Regions from separate parts of the Vreelandella janggokensis genome, predicted to be linked through region 2. Evidence: predicted binding sites of a transcription regulator. Region 2 holds the regulator's gene; the other holds the start of a gene.

Region 1 (6,798 bases), on a different contig from region 2:
CCAAATGTATTGCCGGACATGAGCCTTAGTTCCTCACGCAAAAGACGCCGCATGGGCGTCGAGTTCAGCAGCGCTCAGAGCAAAGACACCCTGGCCGCCACGCTCGAATTCAAGCCACATGAACGCCACTTCTGGAAAAGCAGCCTCCACGTGGCGGTCTGAGTTGCCCACTTCGACAATCAGCCACCCCTCATCGGTCAGGTGCGCACGTGCCTCGCGCAGAATGCGTCGTACGATATCCAGACCGTCGCTACCCGCTCCCAGCGCTAAGGCAGGCTCGTGGCGAAATTCGGCGGGCATGGTGGCCAAGTCACGCTGATCGACATAGGGCGGGTTCGAAATAATGACATCAAAGCGCTGGCCCTCCAGCCCGCTGAACACGTCGGCTTCCACCGCACGTACGCGCTCGCCGACATCGTGGCGGGTGATATTCTGGCGCGCCACGGCAAGGGCTTCCTGGCTAATGTCGGCCAGCGTCACCTCGCAAGTGGGCAAATAAAGCGCGGTGGCAATGCCGATACAACCGGAGCCGGTGCACAAATCCAGTACCCGCTCGGGCGGCTCCTCGGGGAACCAGGCCGCGAAGCCGTCCTCGATCAGCTCCGCCATCGGTGAGCGCGGGATCAGCACGCGTTCATCAACGTTAAACGGATAACCGGCAAAAAAAGCCTCACCTAACAGGTAAGGCAGCGGTCGGCGCGTGGTGATTCGCTCACGGGTAAGGACCACTATGCGCTCGCGCTCCATCGGCAACAACCGCGCATCCTGTACACCCGGGTCGACATTCCAGGGCAAATGCAGTGCCCCCAGACACAGCGCAACGGCTTCGTCCCATGCCGACTCGGTGCCATGGCCGTAATAGAGTCCCGCCAAATAGAACTCGCTGGATACCCAGCGCAGGTAGTCACGTAAGGTTATGAGCTCGCTCACCAGCGCCGTATCCGGCAGGGTGAGGGAGGAAGGCGAAGTCTCGGCGTTGAGAGGCTGGGTCACATTGGCTCCTGGTCAACAAAGGCGACCATCCCCATCGGGAGACGGCATGGCTAAAGAAAAGATTGTACCTTTGACGCTGCCCGGTTCACAGCAGCGTGCATCTCGCTATACTGTGCGCCTGTTCTCCGTTTTGCCCATTTGCCATTTGAGCCTGTCATGACACGACACCGCCACCTGCCCGATGATGACGATATCAGTGCTTTCCGCCAGGCGCTGAAAGCCGCGGGCGTGCGTCGCATGGCCACCAATCAGGCCGACCCCGGCAAACCCAAGCGCAATGATGATGCCCAGCAGGCCAGACGGCAGGCGGCGGTGGAAAGCAGTACCTTTGCCACCAGCGGCCGCACCTCCGACGGCCGGGTCGAGGCGGTACGTCCTTCCGAATACCTGGAATTCAGCGTCGCCGATTTGCCCTGGCGCACCTTCAGCCAACTCAAGCGCGGCCAGACGGCTTGGCAGGCTGGCCTAGATTTACATGGCTACACCCTTGAAGAAGCCCGGCTGGAGCTAGAGAGCTTTCTGCGTGACGCGACCGCTCAGGGGCTTCGCTGCGTGCTGGTTGTCCACGGCAAGGCCTGGGGCACCACTGCCGATTTTCCAGTACTTAAAAGCCACACCAATGCTTGGCTGCGCGAGTGGCCCGGGGTCCTGGCATTCTGTTCCGCCATCGAGATCGACGGCGGCACCGGTGCGGTCTATATCCTGCTACGTAAGCGCGGTCAGTAGGCTCGTTATTCTGCCACACCCGATTCTTGCGCATCCGACGCACTATCGGGCACGTGCCGCGCCAGGGCTTCATCGGCCAGGTGACGGCCCAGGCGGATCAGATCCTTGGCACGGTGAAACTCGTAGGTACTGCACACCGTTTTGGGCACTTCGATGAGAATATCGGGCGGGTAACCGGCAATTTTATATTTGGCCAGTGCCGCCTGGGTAATATCGAATGATTCGAGGATCATATCCAGCTTGCCCCATTCCCGCTTGCCGCGAAGGTCCATCGTTTCATCCACCTCACCCTCTTCTTCGCTACTGCTGCCCAGTTCGCTCCATAGCCGCCGCGTGGTGGCGCGCACCTCGTCCATCCAGCCGCCAATATTGGCATCGCGATCACGCTCCCGGGTGGTGCGGCTGTCGTTATTCTCATCCTTGGGAAGCAGTGCCTCCAAAGACACCGGCTGCGGGCTGTGGGCAGTCACGTTCACCGCCACCACAAAATCTGCCTCGTGGGCGGCCAGTATGGGCATCATGGGCAGCGGGTTCAGCAGACCTCCGTCGACCAGTACCTGATCCCCCAGATGCACAGGGGTAATCACGCCGGGGACGGCGATTGATGCCCGTATCGCGCGCAGCAGCGGGCCGTTTTGAAACCATACCTCGCGCTGGCGCACCAGATCAGTGGCCACGGTGGTCACCGGAATCGGCAGGTCTTCCATCAATGTATCGCCCACCAGCCCTTCCAACTTGCTCATGATCTTGCTGGCCCGCATGGCACCCATTGGGCTCCAGGTCACATCGACCAGCCTGAGCACATCCAGATAGTCCAGATCACACACCCATTCGCGATAGTCAGGCAGTTTACCCGACGCATAAATACCGCCTATCAGCGCGCCCATGGAACACCCGGCGATCGAGATGATCTCGTAGCCCCGTGCCTCCAACGCCTCAATCACGCCGATGTGTGCATAGCCCCGGGCACCGCCGCTACCCAGCACCAGTGCCACTTTATTACCTCTCGATACACTGCCATCGGTCAGGCTCTGTTCGTTCATCGCTCGTTTCCTACGACTGATCCCGACGTTTCATTAATGATTGCGTCATCACCTCGGCAACCCCAGATACCGCCTTGGGCTCCAGGTGAAGGTGATGACCGCCTGCCAGTACATGGCGTGTTAAGTGCGGTACCGCCTGGCGGGCTTTTTCTGCCCAGTCGCGCTTGCCTAAGATGCCCTCCTCACCTTCTATCAATAGCACCGGTGCCTGGATGTCGGCCAGTAGCGCTAACACCTGGGAAGGTGTAAAGCGTACCAGCGATGGCTTCAACAAGCGGCTGTCGGTGCGCATCTGCACGTGTCCGTCGGCCGTTACGTCGGCATTGCGCTCCACCAGCGGCGTGGCGGTGATGGTGTCTAACGGTGTAACGCCACCGGCCACTCGAGCCGCCACCGCGGTGGCCAGATCAGGATAACGCGGCGCCCGGGAAATGGGCCGCCTATGCGCCATTAACCCCTTGCGCAGTTGGCTTGTCGTGTCACCAGAGGGCGTATTGAGCGCACCCAAGCCATCCAGCAGCGTCATGAACTCAATGCGCTCCGGCACGGCGGCAGCCAATAGGCAGGCCACCGCGGCGCCCATGGAGTGGGCGAGCAATGCCACTCGCTCAATGGCCAAATCGTCCATGGCATCAAGCACGTCGTGGCAATAATCCCACAGCGCATAATCCTCGCCCGCCGCCGCATGTGCTGAATGCCCGTGACCACGAAAATCGATAGCCACAATGCGAATATCCAGTGCTTCCACCAGCAACGGCGCTAACCGTGAAAAACTCGCCGCGTTATCGAGCCAGCCGTGGAGCGCCAGCCAAGTAGGGGCCGCATCACGCCCCCAGCTCAGCGCCGCCAGACGACCTTGGGCGAGGTAAAGGGAATGAGGATAACGCGTTGCAGTGGGTTGAGACATTATGAACCTATCCTAAGCAAACCAACCGCCCCAGGCGGCAAGATGACGGCATAAAGCACAAACGGTACCATGCCAAACACCAATGTCTGTACAAAATTACGGGCGCTCGCCAACGTCCATCTTTTTCCTGCTAATGAGGCTTTTATGAAACCCCACCGTGACACCCGAACACGCAACTGGGTCTTTTTTATCGCCGTGACCAGCGCCATTGTGGTGGGCCTCTGGCTGGCAAGATAAACCTTCACGAAGGTTCCTAAAGACGGCCAGCCCTTGCAATTTTCTCCTCATGGCCAAATACTGTATATAAATACATATACTGCCAGTGAGGAGGCTGACCATGACGCAGCCGTTATCGCCTATCGCGCCAGCCGTGCCGTTAACGCATCAGTCGCTGCCCTTTCCTCCCCTACATGGCCGCGCTGGGTTTAGCGGCTTCCCCTCCCCCGCCCAGGATTACGAACCGCGCACGCTGGATCTCAACGTGCGCCTGATCAAGAACCCCACCCACACGTTTTACCTGACCGCCACCGGTGACAGCATGGAGGGTTGGGGGATTTTCGATCGCGACCTGCTGGTGGTTGACCGCAGCCTCTCGCCCCGTCTGGGGCATATTCTGGTGGCCATGTTCGACGACGAACTTCTGATCAAGCGCTACGCGCTCTATCGCGGCACGCCGCATTTGTGCTCCGCTCACCCCCATTACCCACCGCTGCCCCTGAAAGACAGCGAGTGTCAGGTATGGGGGGTGGTTCGGGCGGTCATTCACGAATACCTGCGGTGATGTAACGGTCATGATCGGTCTTGTCGACGCCAACAATTTTTACGTCAGCTGCGAACGCGTCTTCCAGCCTTATCTGGAAGGCAAAGCCGTTGGTGTGATGTCCAACAACGATGGCTGCGTTATTGCCCGCTCCGCGGAAATGAAAGCGATGGACATTCCCATGGGCACTCCCGCCTTCAAACTGGAAGGGCTACGCCAGCGCGGCGAGATTCATCTGCTGTCATCCAACTATGAGCTGTATGGCGACATGTCGGCACGGCTCGCCCAACTGCTGCACGACGCTTGCCCCGACATCGCCCCCTACTCCATCGATGAAATGTTTATCTACCTGGAGGGCATGAGCAAGCACCAGTGCCAGGCTCTGGGTGAGCGCCTACATCGGGACATACATCGTTGCCTTGGATTACCGGTATGCATCGGTCTGGCACCGACCCACACCCTGGCCAAGCTCGCCAATCATGCGGCCAAGAAGCAGCCACACTACCAAGGCGTTTGCCTGCTTGGCGGGAATGATGCCAGCACCAAAGCCTTGCTAAAGCAAACGCCGGTCAGCGAAGTATGGGGCGTGGGCAGGCGGCTTGCCGAACGGCTTGCCATTAGCGGCATCCATAGCGCCTGGGCGTTACGCGAGTGCGATAAAAAACAGCTGCGCAAACGCTTTTCCGTGGTGCTGGCACGCACTGCCCTGGAACTGCGTGGCACCCCCTGCCTGGAAATGAACGCGGTGGATCAACCCCGCCAGCGCATCATGACATCCCGCTCTTTCGGTCAACCCACCAGGGTAAAAACTCAGGTACACGAGGCACTGCGCCGCCATGCCCAGCGTAGTGCCGAAAAACTTCGCGAACAGCACAGCCTGGCACGCTCGGTGATGTTGTTCCTGAAAACCAACCGCCATCGTCGAGACCAGCCACAGTACTTTCCCCACACCCTGGTCGCGTTACCCACCCCCAGCGACGATACGCGCGTTATTCTCGACGCCGTCCGCCAGGGCCTTGAACAGATATATCGACCCGGCTATCGGTTCATGAAAGCCGGCGTGATGTTGCTGGATCTCGTCGATGCCCAACAGCATCAGCTATCGCTGCTCGATGCACCCGCTCGACACCATCCGCTGCTAATGGCCACGGTGGACGCCATCAACCAGCGTATGGGGCAAGACACGATCCGCTTCGGGATGACCGATGACGACGCGCCATGGCACCTACGCTGTGCCCACCGTTCCAACCGTTTTACCACGCGCTGGGATGAGCTACTGGAAGCCGGCACTCACCCCGGCGCGATTGCCGATGCCCGGAAAAAACGGCAACAGCCGAAGCCGTAACAGCCCTCAGCGGTGCTTCCACACATGGTGCAGACGCGGGCTTAACGTTTCGCCCAACGCCACCATGGCACCCAGAATCACCAGTAACCACGGCCAGTGCGCGACAAACGAGACCTGATAGATTCCCAGCGCGTCGATAAAGATCACCACAATCCCGAGCGGGCTAACGTAACGCACCATGGTCAGCCACAGCGCATAAGGCAGCGGCGCAAGCCCCAGTTCATCGCGAAACGTCTCGCTCTTCAACACAAAGCCTGCCAGCACGACCATGCCCAGGCCGCCCAGCGGCATCATTAAGCGCGAGGTCAGGTAGTCCAGCCAGTCAAAGAAATTCTTCCCCGCCAGCGTCCAGTCGGCGCCCAGGTTGAACGACAGCATCGCCAGGGTACTGATCAGCCATAGCACGATACCCGTGCCCCACGAGGCTGCTTTACGCGAGATACCTTTGTTATCACATAGCCAGGATACCGTCGCCTCGACCATTGAAATCGCCGAGGTCAGTGCGGCCATCGACAGCATCAGGAAAAACAGAATGCCAAACAGCGTGCCCAGCGGCATCGCTTGAAACGCCAGTGGCAAGCTCATGAAAATAAGCCCTGGGCCTTCAGCAGGATCCATGCCGTTGGCAAAAATCACCGGAAAAATGGCCAGTCCGGCCATTAACGCCACCACGGTGTCGGCAATCGCCACGCTTAGCGTAGTGCGGCCGATGGAAGTCCCTTTTGGTAGATAGCTGCCGTAAGTCAGGATTGCCCCGGAAGCCAGCGATAGCGTAAAAAACGCGTGCCCCAGCGCGGCCAGCATGCCTTCACTGGACAGACTGCCCGCATTGAAAGAAAACAGGAAACTGAACGCCTGACCAAAGCCGCCGGAGAAAACGCCAAACACAATCAACAGTGCCAGCATCAATACCAGCCCTGGCATCATCCAACTGACGTTCTTTTCAATGCCTTCCTGTACACCTTTACCGACGATCAGCATGGTCAGCAGCGTGACCAGGGTGCTCCAGAAGCCCAGATTCCAG
Region 2 (6,798 bases):
TGCTGTTTTCGCTCTCCAGTCCAGGGTGGGGTACTACGCTGTTCTGGCTGACGATGCATGGCGGTTGCGGGTAGTGCTGCTCGTGATGCAGTCCCTGCTGATCGAAGCGGATCAAGTCGCCATTGACCGGCGCCAAGGGGGCTTGAATACCCAGGGACGCGGCCAGCTGCTGGTGGGCCTGTTGATGAAGGCTTTCACCATGAACCGGCAACAGGTGGCTTGGCGTCAGCCATTGATAAAAGCGGGTGATTTCGTCCTGTGCCGGATGTCCGGTCGCGTGAAGCTGCGGATGACTGAACTCATCGAATAGCTCGACGCCCAACTGCTGAAGGCGCTTTTTCAACTGCCCGATGGGCCTCTCGTTACCCGGAATGGCCTTGGCGGAAAAAATCACGTTGTCACCAGGCTGTAAATCCACGTGAGGATGACGCCCCTGGGCAAGTCGCTGCAGGGCGGCGCGTGGCTCACCTTGGCTGCCGGTGGCAATGACCACGACTTCATCGGGCGGCAAATAACCCAGGTCATGGGCGGGCACGATGGCAGGAAAATCGTCCAGATAGCCGAGGCCGCGTGCGACACCCACCATGCGCTCCATCGAGCGCCCCATCAGGCTGACGCGCCGCCCGCACTGGTAGGCGGCACGGCCAATCGCCAACACCCGGGCGAGATTACTGGCAAAGCAGGAGACAATGATCCGGCCTTCGCAGTTGGCGAGCGTCTCGACCAGCGCTTTGGCGACATCGCCTTCGCTGCCTGAGTGGCCGGGTAGAGGGGCATTCGTGGAATCCCCCACTACCAAATCAACCGGCGCTAAGGCCTTGAATTGCGTCTGATCGATCGGCGCGCCGATAATTGGATCAGGGTCGAGCTTCCAATCGCCACTGTGCAATACACGATAGCGACCTGCCATGACCATCAGCGAGCAGCTCTCGGGTATCGAGTGTGGAACCGCCAGGAAGCGCAGGGTGAAAGGCCCGCTTTCCAATGCCTCACCTGGCTCGACCACATGAATGGCGGCGCTTGAGAGCTGATGTTCGGCAAACTTCAGGCGCAACAAGCCTGCCGCCAGCGGCGTTGCATAAATGGGGCATTGCCAGTGGGGCCAGAGCCAAGCGACCGCCCCAATGTGGTCTTCATGGCCGTGGGTGATGTAGAGCGCTTGCGGGGCAATGCCCAGGGCTTTGGGGGTTTCCAGGTTGGGCACCTGGAGTGGCGCATTGGGTAGATCCTGGCGAATCATCATGCCGCAATCCACGACGATCCAGTGATCTTCGTACCCATACAGCGTCAGGTTCATGCCAATTTCCCCGCAGCCGCCTAACGGCAAGAGGCGTAAGGGAGGGCGACGACGGGGACGAATATGAACGCGCGGTGGATGCATCAGATTAATAAAGCCTAGAAAGTAATTGGTTAACTATACGGGATGGGGCGGGCGGCTAACAATCACTGCCATTAAGGGCGGTGATTGCGAGCGCTTCATTCGGTACACTAGACGTTTGTTTAATGCCAGCGGACGGCCCGATCATCGTCGCCCGGCAAACCGTGAAGAGTAATGACTATGTCGCATTTTTATCGTTTGGTGGTGTCCTGCCCGGACCAGGTGGGGATCGTCGCGAAGGTATCGAGTTTTATCGCGGACCAGGGAGGGTCGATTACCGAGGCCAGCCAGCATTCCGATCTGGAAACCGGGCGTTTTTTCATGCGCTACGAAATATTGGCGGATTCGCTGGGTATGTCGGCAGAGGTATTACGTTCAGCCTTCGAGCCGGTGGCGGAGCGGTTTGACATGGACTGGGCGCTGGTCGATACCCGGAAACGGCAGCGGGTTGTCCTGATGGTTTCGCGAGAATCCCATTGCCTTGTCGATTTGCTTTACCGCTGGCAGGTGGGTGAGCTGGACTGCGATATCGTGGGTGTGATTTCCAACCATGACGACATGCGTTCGTTAACGGAATGGTACGGAATACCATATCACCATGTGCCGGTGGATCCGGCAGACAAGACTGCGGCCTTTGAGCAGGTGCAGGCGCATATTGATGATGCCCGGGCCGACAGTATCGTGCTGGCTCGCTACATGCAGATATTACCGCCAGCGTTGTGTGAACGATATGCGGGGCAGGTCATTAATATCCACCACAGTTTTCTGCCGTCTTTTGCTGGCGCCAAACCCTATCACCAAGCCTACCAGCGTGGCGTCAAGTTGATAGGGGCTACCTGCCATTACGTGACTCAGGAGTTGGATGCAGGGCCCATCATCGAGCAGGACATTCACCGGGTCAGCCACTGTCATACGCCGACCGATCTGGTACGTTTTGGCCGCGATGTTGAAAAAGCCGTCCTCGCGCGCGGTCTTCGCTGGCATCTGGAAGACCGCGTGCTGGTGCATGGCAACAAGACCATCGTGTTCAGCTAGCCGAGCGCCTGGCCATTGCCACCGCGAATAACGCCGACCCCAACCCCTTCGATATCAAGTGGTTGGGTGCGTAGGTCGATATGGATAGGGTCGAAGTCGGGGTTTTCAGCGATCAGGGTGACGTGATTCCCGTCGCGTTTGAAACGCTTGACGGTGACTTCGTCTTCCAGCCTGGCAACGACAATCTGGCCATCCCGAACGCGCTGGGTGCGGTGGACGGCGAGAAGGTCGCCTTCGAGGATGCCGACGTTCTGCATCGACAGCCCGCGAACGCGCAACAGATAATCTGCTCTGGGCGTGAAGTAGTCGGCGGGCAGCGGGCAGTAGCGATCAATATGCTCAGCGGCCAGGATAGGGCTACCCGCCGCGACTTCGCCAATGATGGGCAGGCCGTTGGCAGGGTCTGCGCCTGAGGCTGGCAGCACGTCTGGCGTTTCCTGGTGTTCCTGGTTGGGCAGGCGTATGCCGCGCGACGTATTGCGAATGATGCGAATGACGCCTTTACGCTCAAGTGCGCGTAAGTGTTCTTCTGCCGCATTGGGTGAACGGAACCCCAGTGCCTTGGCTATTTCAGCCCGGGTGGGCGGATAGCCGAGCTCAGCCATGGTCTTGACAATAAAGTCGAACACGTTTTGTTGACGAACAGTTAATGGCCGCGACATACCAGCCTCCAGATTGAATAAGTGAGCAAGACTGCGTTCCTGTTTACCTATCAGTATGTAGTCAACAGTCAGTATGTAGTTAACAGTATGTGGTTAAGTATACAGCATGTTCTCCTGTCCAGTATATAATGGGGGTAAGGCAGCTAACAAATTGATGTATATGAAGATGCAAAGCGGCGTTGGATAAGGGTTGGGTGTTCAGGTATACGTTGAGAGGTAACAAACGATAACGTAGTATCCTGGTTTGTTTAAAACATCCGTTTTTTATGGCCCGCTTTTTGGCCCGTCTTATGGAGAGCAGCATGGCTCAATCGGATACGGTGACCCGCATTCTGGATACTGCTGAAGTGCTTTTTGCAGAGCGCGGCTTTGCCGAAACCTCTTTACGCAACATCACCAGCAAGGCTCGGGTCAATCTTGCTGCGGTGAACTATCACTTCGGATCCAAGAAGGCGCTCATCCAGGCGGTGTTTGCTCGCTACCTGGATCCGTTTTCCCAACGTTTTCATGGCGCTCTGGACGAACTCGAAGCGCGCTACGAGGGTCGTGACATCCCCCTTGAAGTGCTCCTCGAAACCATGGCCACAACCGTGCTGACGGTGCCTGCCGAACGCAATAGCCTCAAAGTCTTCATGCGTTTGCTGGGGCTTGCGTACAGCCAGGCTCAGGGGCATTTACGACGCTACATCCAGCAGCAATACGGTGATGTGTTCAGCCGTTTCACCGAACTGGTTCGCCGTGCGACACCGGATCTGCCCGACGCTGAGCGCTTCTGGCGGCTACACTTTATGCTGGGTACCGTCATCTTTACGCTTTCGGGACTGGATGCGCTGCGCGATATTGCCGAAAAGGATTACCACCAGCATGTCTCGGTCCGCGACCTGGTTCGCCGACTGCGGCCGGTAGTGGTGGCGGCGATGAACGCGCCATTACCTGATGAGAAGGACATTGAGCACCATGCAGACACCGTCGCTCATTGAAATGCCGCCCCGCGAGGGGCTATGGCTGGAAATCAACGCCCAGTCGCAGAGCTTGCGCGTCTGGCAAGGCGATATGTGTCGCCATGAGTGTGAAATTTCTACCGGGCGCCAGGGCATGGGTAATCGGCAGGGCAGTGGGCAAACGCCGCTTGGCTGGCACTATATTCGTGCCGCCATTGGTACTGATGCCCCGGAAAACGCGGTCTTTAAAGGCCGCCGCTGGACGGGCGAAGTATTTGACGCCGAGCTGGCGGCGGCGTTTCCCGAGCGAGACTGGATTCTGACGCGCATTCTATGGCTGTGTGGCCTGGAACCGGGGATAAACCGCGGTGGTCAGGTCGACTCCCAGCGACGCTATATTTATCTGCACGGTACGCCGCCGAATGAGCCCATGGGTCAACCAGCCTCTCATGGATGCGTGCGGCTGCGTAATGCAGATCTTCTTTGGCTTTTCGAGCATGCTGGACCTGGAACGCCTGTCTGGTTACACGACAGCCGCTGATCGTTGGACTCCTCGCTAATCATCGTCTAGAGTTAGCGCCTTTTTTGGACACCCCGCTATGACACATCCTTTGGGCTCGGTCATGTTGGACCTTGAAGGGACAACGTTGACCACCGCAGAAAGGCAGTTGTTGAAATCGCCCTCGGTGGGTGGCGTCATCTTGTTTTCGCGCAATGTGGAAGATGCCCACCAGGTCAGAGACCTGTGCAGCGAGGTGAGTAAGCTACGCCCCAACGTGTTGCTGGCAGTGGATCAGGAAGGCGGTCGCGTTCAGCGTATCAAGCAAGGACTGACGCGCCTGCCACCAATGGCTCGGCTGGGTGAGTATTACCAGAAGGATCGTGCGGCGGCTCTGGGGCTTACCCAGGACACCGGTTGGCTCCTGGGCATGGAAATGGCCGCCTGCGGGTTGGATATCAGCTTTGCTCCGGTACTGGATATCGATAGCGGTCTCTCCAGCGTCATCGGCGACCGCAGTTTTGGCTCGGAGGCCACGCAAGTCAGTGAACTGGGTGGCGCGCTGGTAGCCGGTCTGCATGAAGCCGGTATGGCCGCGATCGGCAAGCATTTTCCCGGTCATGGCGGCGTAGCGGCAGACTCGCATCTCGCCTTGCCCGTCGATGACCGGCCTTTTGAGACGCTCAAGCAACACGACCTGGTGCCTTTCAGCACCCTGGCCAAGAAGCTTGATGGTGTCATGCCAGCCCACATTGTTTACTCGGCATTTGACAAGCGACCCGCCGGCTTTTCGCCTAGTTGGCTGGGGATGCTGCGTCAGTCGCTGGGGTTTAAAGGCTGTATCTTTTCCGACGATTTGAGCATGGCCGGCGCCCATAAGGTAGGAGGGCCGCGCGAACGCGCAGCGGCTGCTCTCGCTGCCGGCTGCGACATGTTGCTGGTATGCAATGACCGCGAGGCGGCGCTTGAGGTCGTTGCCGCCGTTCCAACTTCAGCGTCTGTCAGGCCCGGCAAGCTTCGCTACAAACGCGCACGTCCCGATTTGGACGCGCTATCCGCGCTTAGCCGCTGGCGGCGCACGCATGCCCAGTTAGAGGCCATGGCCGCTGATTCACGCAGCAGTTAACGATTGTTTTTACCAAGTAGACTGGAACTTCAATGGCAAAGCTAGACAAAGAAGCGCTCGCATCCCTCGACACCATGCGCGAGCTCATGGACAACGCGGACTGCTTGATTTCCCAGCAGCAGGTGGAGCAGGCGCTGGACCGTATGGCCGAGCAGATCAGTGCGGATCTGGGCGATAAACTACCGGTCTTCTATTGCGTCATGAATGGCGGCTTGATCACCACGGGCCATCTGTTGACCCGGTTGGGCTTTCCGCTTGAGGTCGACTACCTGCATGCCACACGCTACCGCAACGAGACCCGCGGTGGAGAGCTTTTCTGGCGGGTATCGCCGGAGATTCCCATGGCCGGTCGGCATGTCGTTATCGTCGACGACATTCTGGATGAAGGCACGACGCTATCTGCGATTCTGAACTATTGCCAGGAAGCGCAAGCCGCCAGCATTACCACGGCGGTGCTGGTCGATAAACGGCACGATCGCAAGGCAGTACCCGGATTGAAAGCCGACTACTGCAGCCTGGAAGTCGCCGATCGTTATGTCTTTGGCTTTGGTATGGATTACAAAGGCTATTGGCGCAATGCCCCGGGAATCTTTGCCCCCAAGGGCATGTGATCTGAGGCGGTTTAGCGGGGTGAAAAGCGCCGCGCCAACCCGGTTTCAGCAATCATGCGGGTGGATATCTCTTCCACGGAAAAGCGCGTGGCGTCGATAAAAGGAATGTGCAGGCGACGGTATAACGCTTCTGCCTGCTCGATCTCCTGCATGCATTGATCCATCGAACTGTAGCGGCTATTGGGCCTGCGTTCGTTGCGGATGGCGGCCAGACGCCTGGCGTCGATTGTCAGGCCAAACAGCTTGTGCCGGTGTTGAGCGAGCACCGGCGGCAGTTTCAGCATGCCGTCTTCGTCCAGGTCGTCTTCCGTTAGCGGATAGTTGGCGGCGCGAATGCCAAACTGCAAGGCCAGATAGAGCGACGTGGGGGTTTTGCCGCAGCGCGATACCCCGACCAGAATAATATCGGCTTTATCGTACTGATGAGTGCGTGCTCCGTCGTCATTATCCAGTGCGAAGTGCACCGAGTGGATGCGGTCCATATAGACATCGTCGCTGCCAATCGAATGCGTTCGTCCAACGCTGTAGGAAGAGTGCGTGGCGAGC

The links. Region 2 encodes LexA, which represses DNA repair genes until DNA is damaged. Its sites were predicted from a motif close to TACTGTNTANNTANACAGTA; they were not measured.
Region 1: QC816_RS12960 (LexA family protein) is a predicted target of LexA. The motif match lies at 3,965-3,984, and genes of this name have one in related genera.

The regions. Positions count from the first base shown of each region.
Region 1 is NZ_JARWAJ010000004.1:241,638-248,435, reverse strand. Features, by position in the region: gene aroC (chorismate synthase) at 1-20, opposite strand, end outside; gene prmB (50S ribosomal protein L3 N(5)-glutamine methyltransferase) at 34-993, opposite strand; gene QC816_RS12975 (Smr/MutS family protein) at 1,150-1,719, shown strand; gene QC816_RS12970 (patatin-like phospholipase family protein) at 1,725-2,762, opposite strand; gene QC816_RS12965 (alpha/beta fold hydrolase) at 2,773-3,669, opposite strand; gene QC816_RS12960 (LexA family protein) at 4,007-4,450, shown strand; gene QC816_RS12955 (Y-family DNA polymerase) at 4,461-5,774, shown strand; gene QC816_RS12950 (sodium-dependent transporter) at 5,781-6,798, opposite strand, start outside.
Region 2 is NZ_JARWAJ010000006.1:192,117-198,914, forward strand. Features, by position in the region: gene QC816_RS15965 (ribonuclease J) at 1-1,297, opposite strand, end outside; gene purU (formyltetrahydrofolate deformylase) at 1,559-2,413, shown strand; gene lexA (transcriptional repressor LexA) at 2,410-3,075, opposite strand; gene QC816_RS15980 (TetR/AcrR family transcriptional regulator) at 3,378-4,055, shown strand; gene QC816_RS15985 (L,D-transpeptidase family protein) at 4,033-4,557, shown strand; gene nagZ (beta-N-acetylhexosaminidase) at 4,616-5,641, shown strand; gene QC816_RS15995 (hypoxanthine-guanine phosphoribosyltransferase) at 5,674-6,252, shown strand; gene ppsR (posphoenolpyruvate synthetase regulatory kinase/phosphorylase PpsR) at 6,264-6,798, opposite strand, start outside.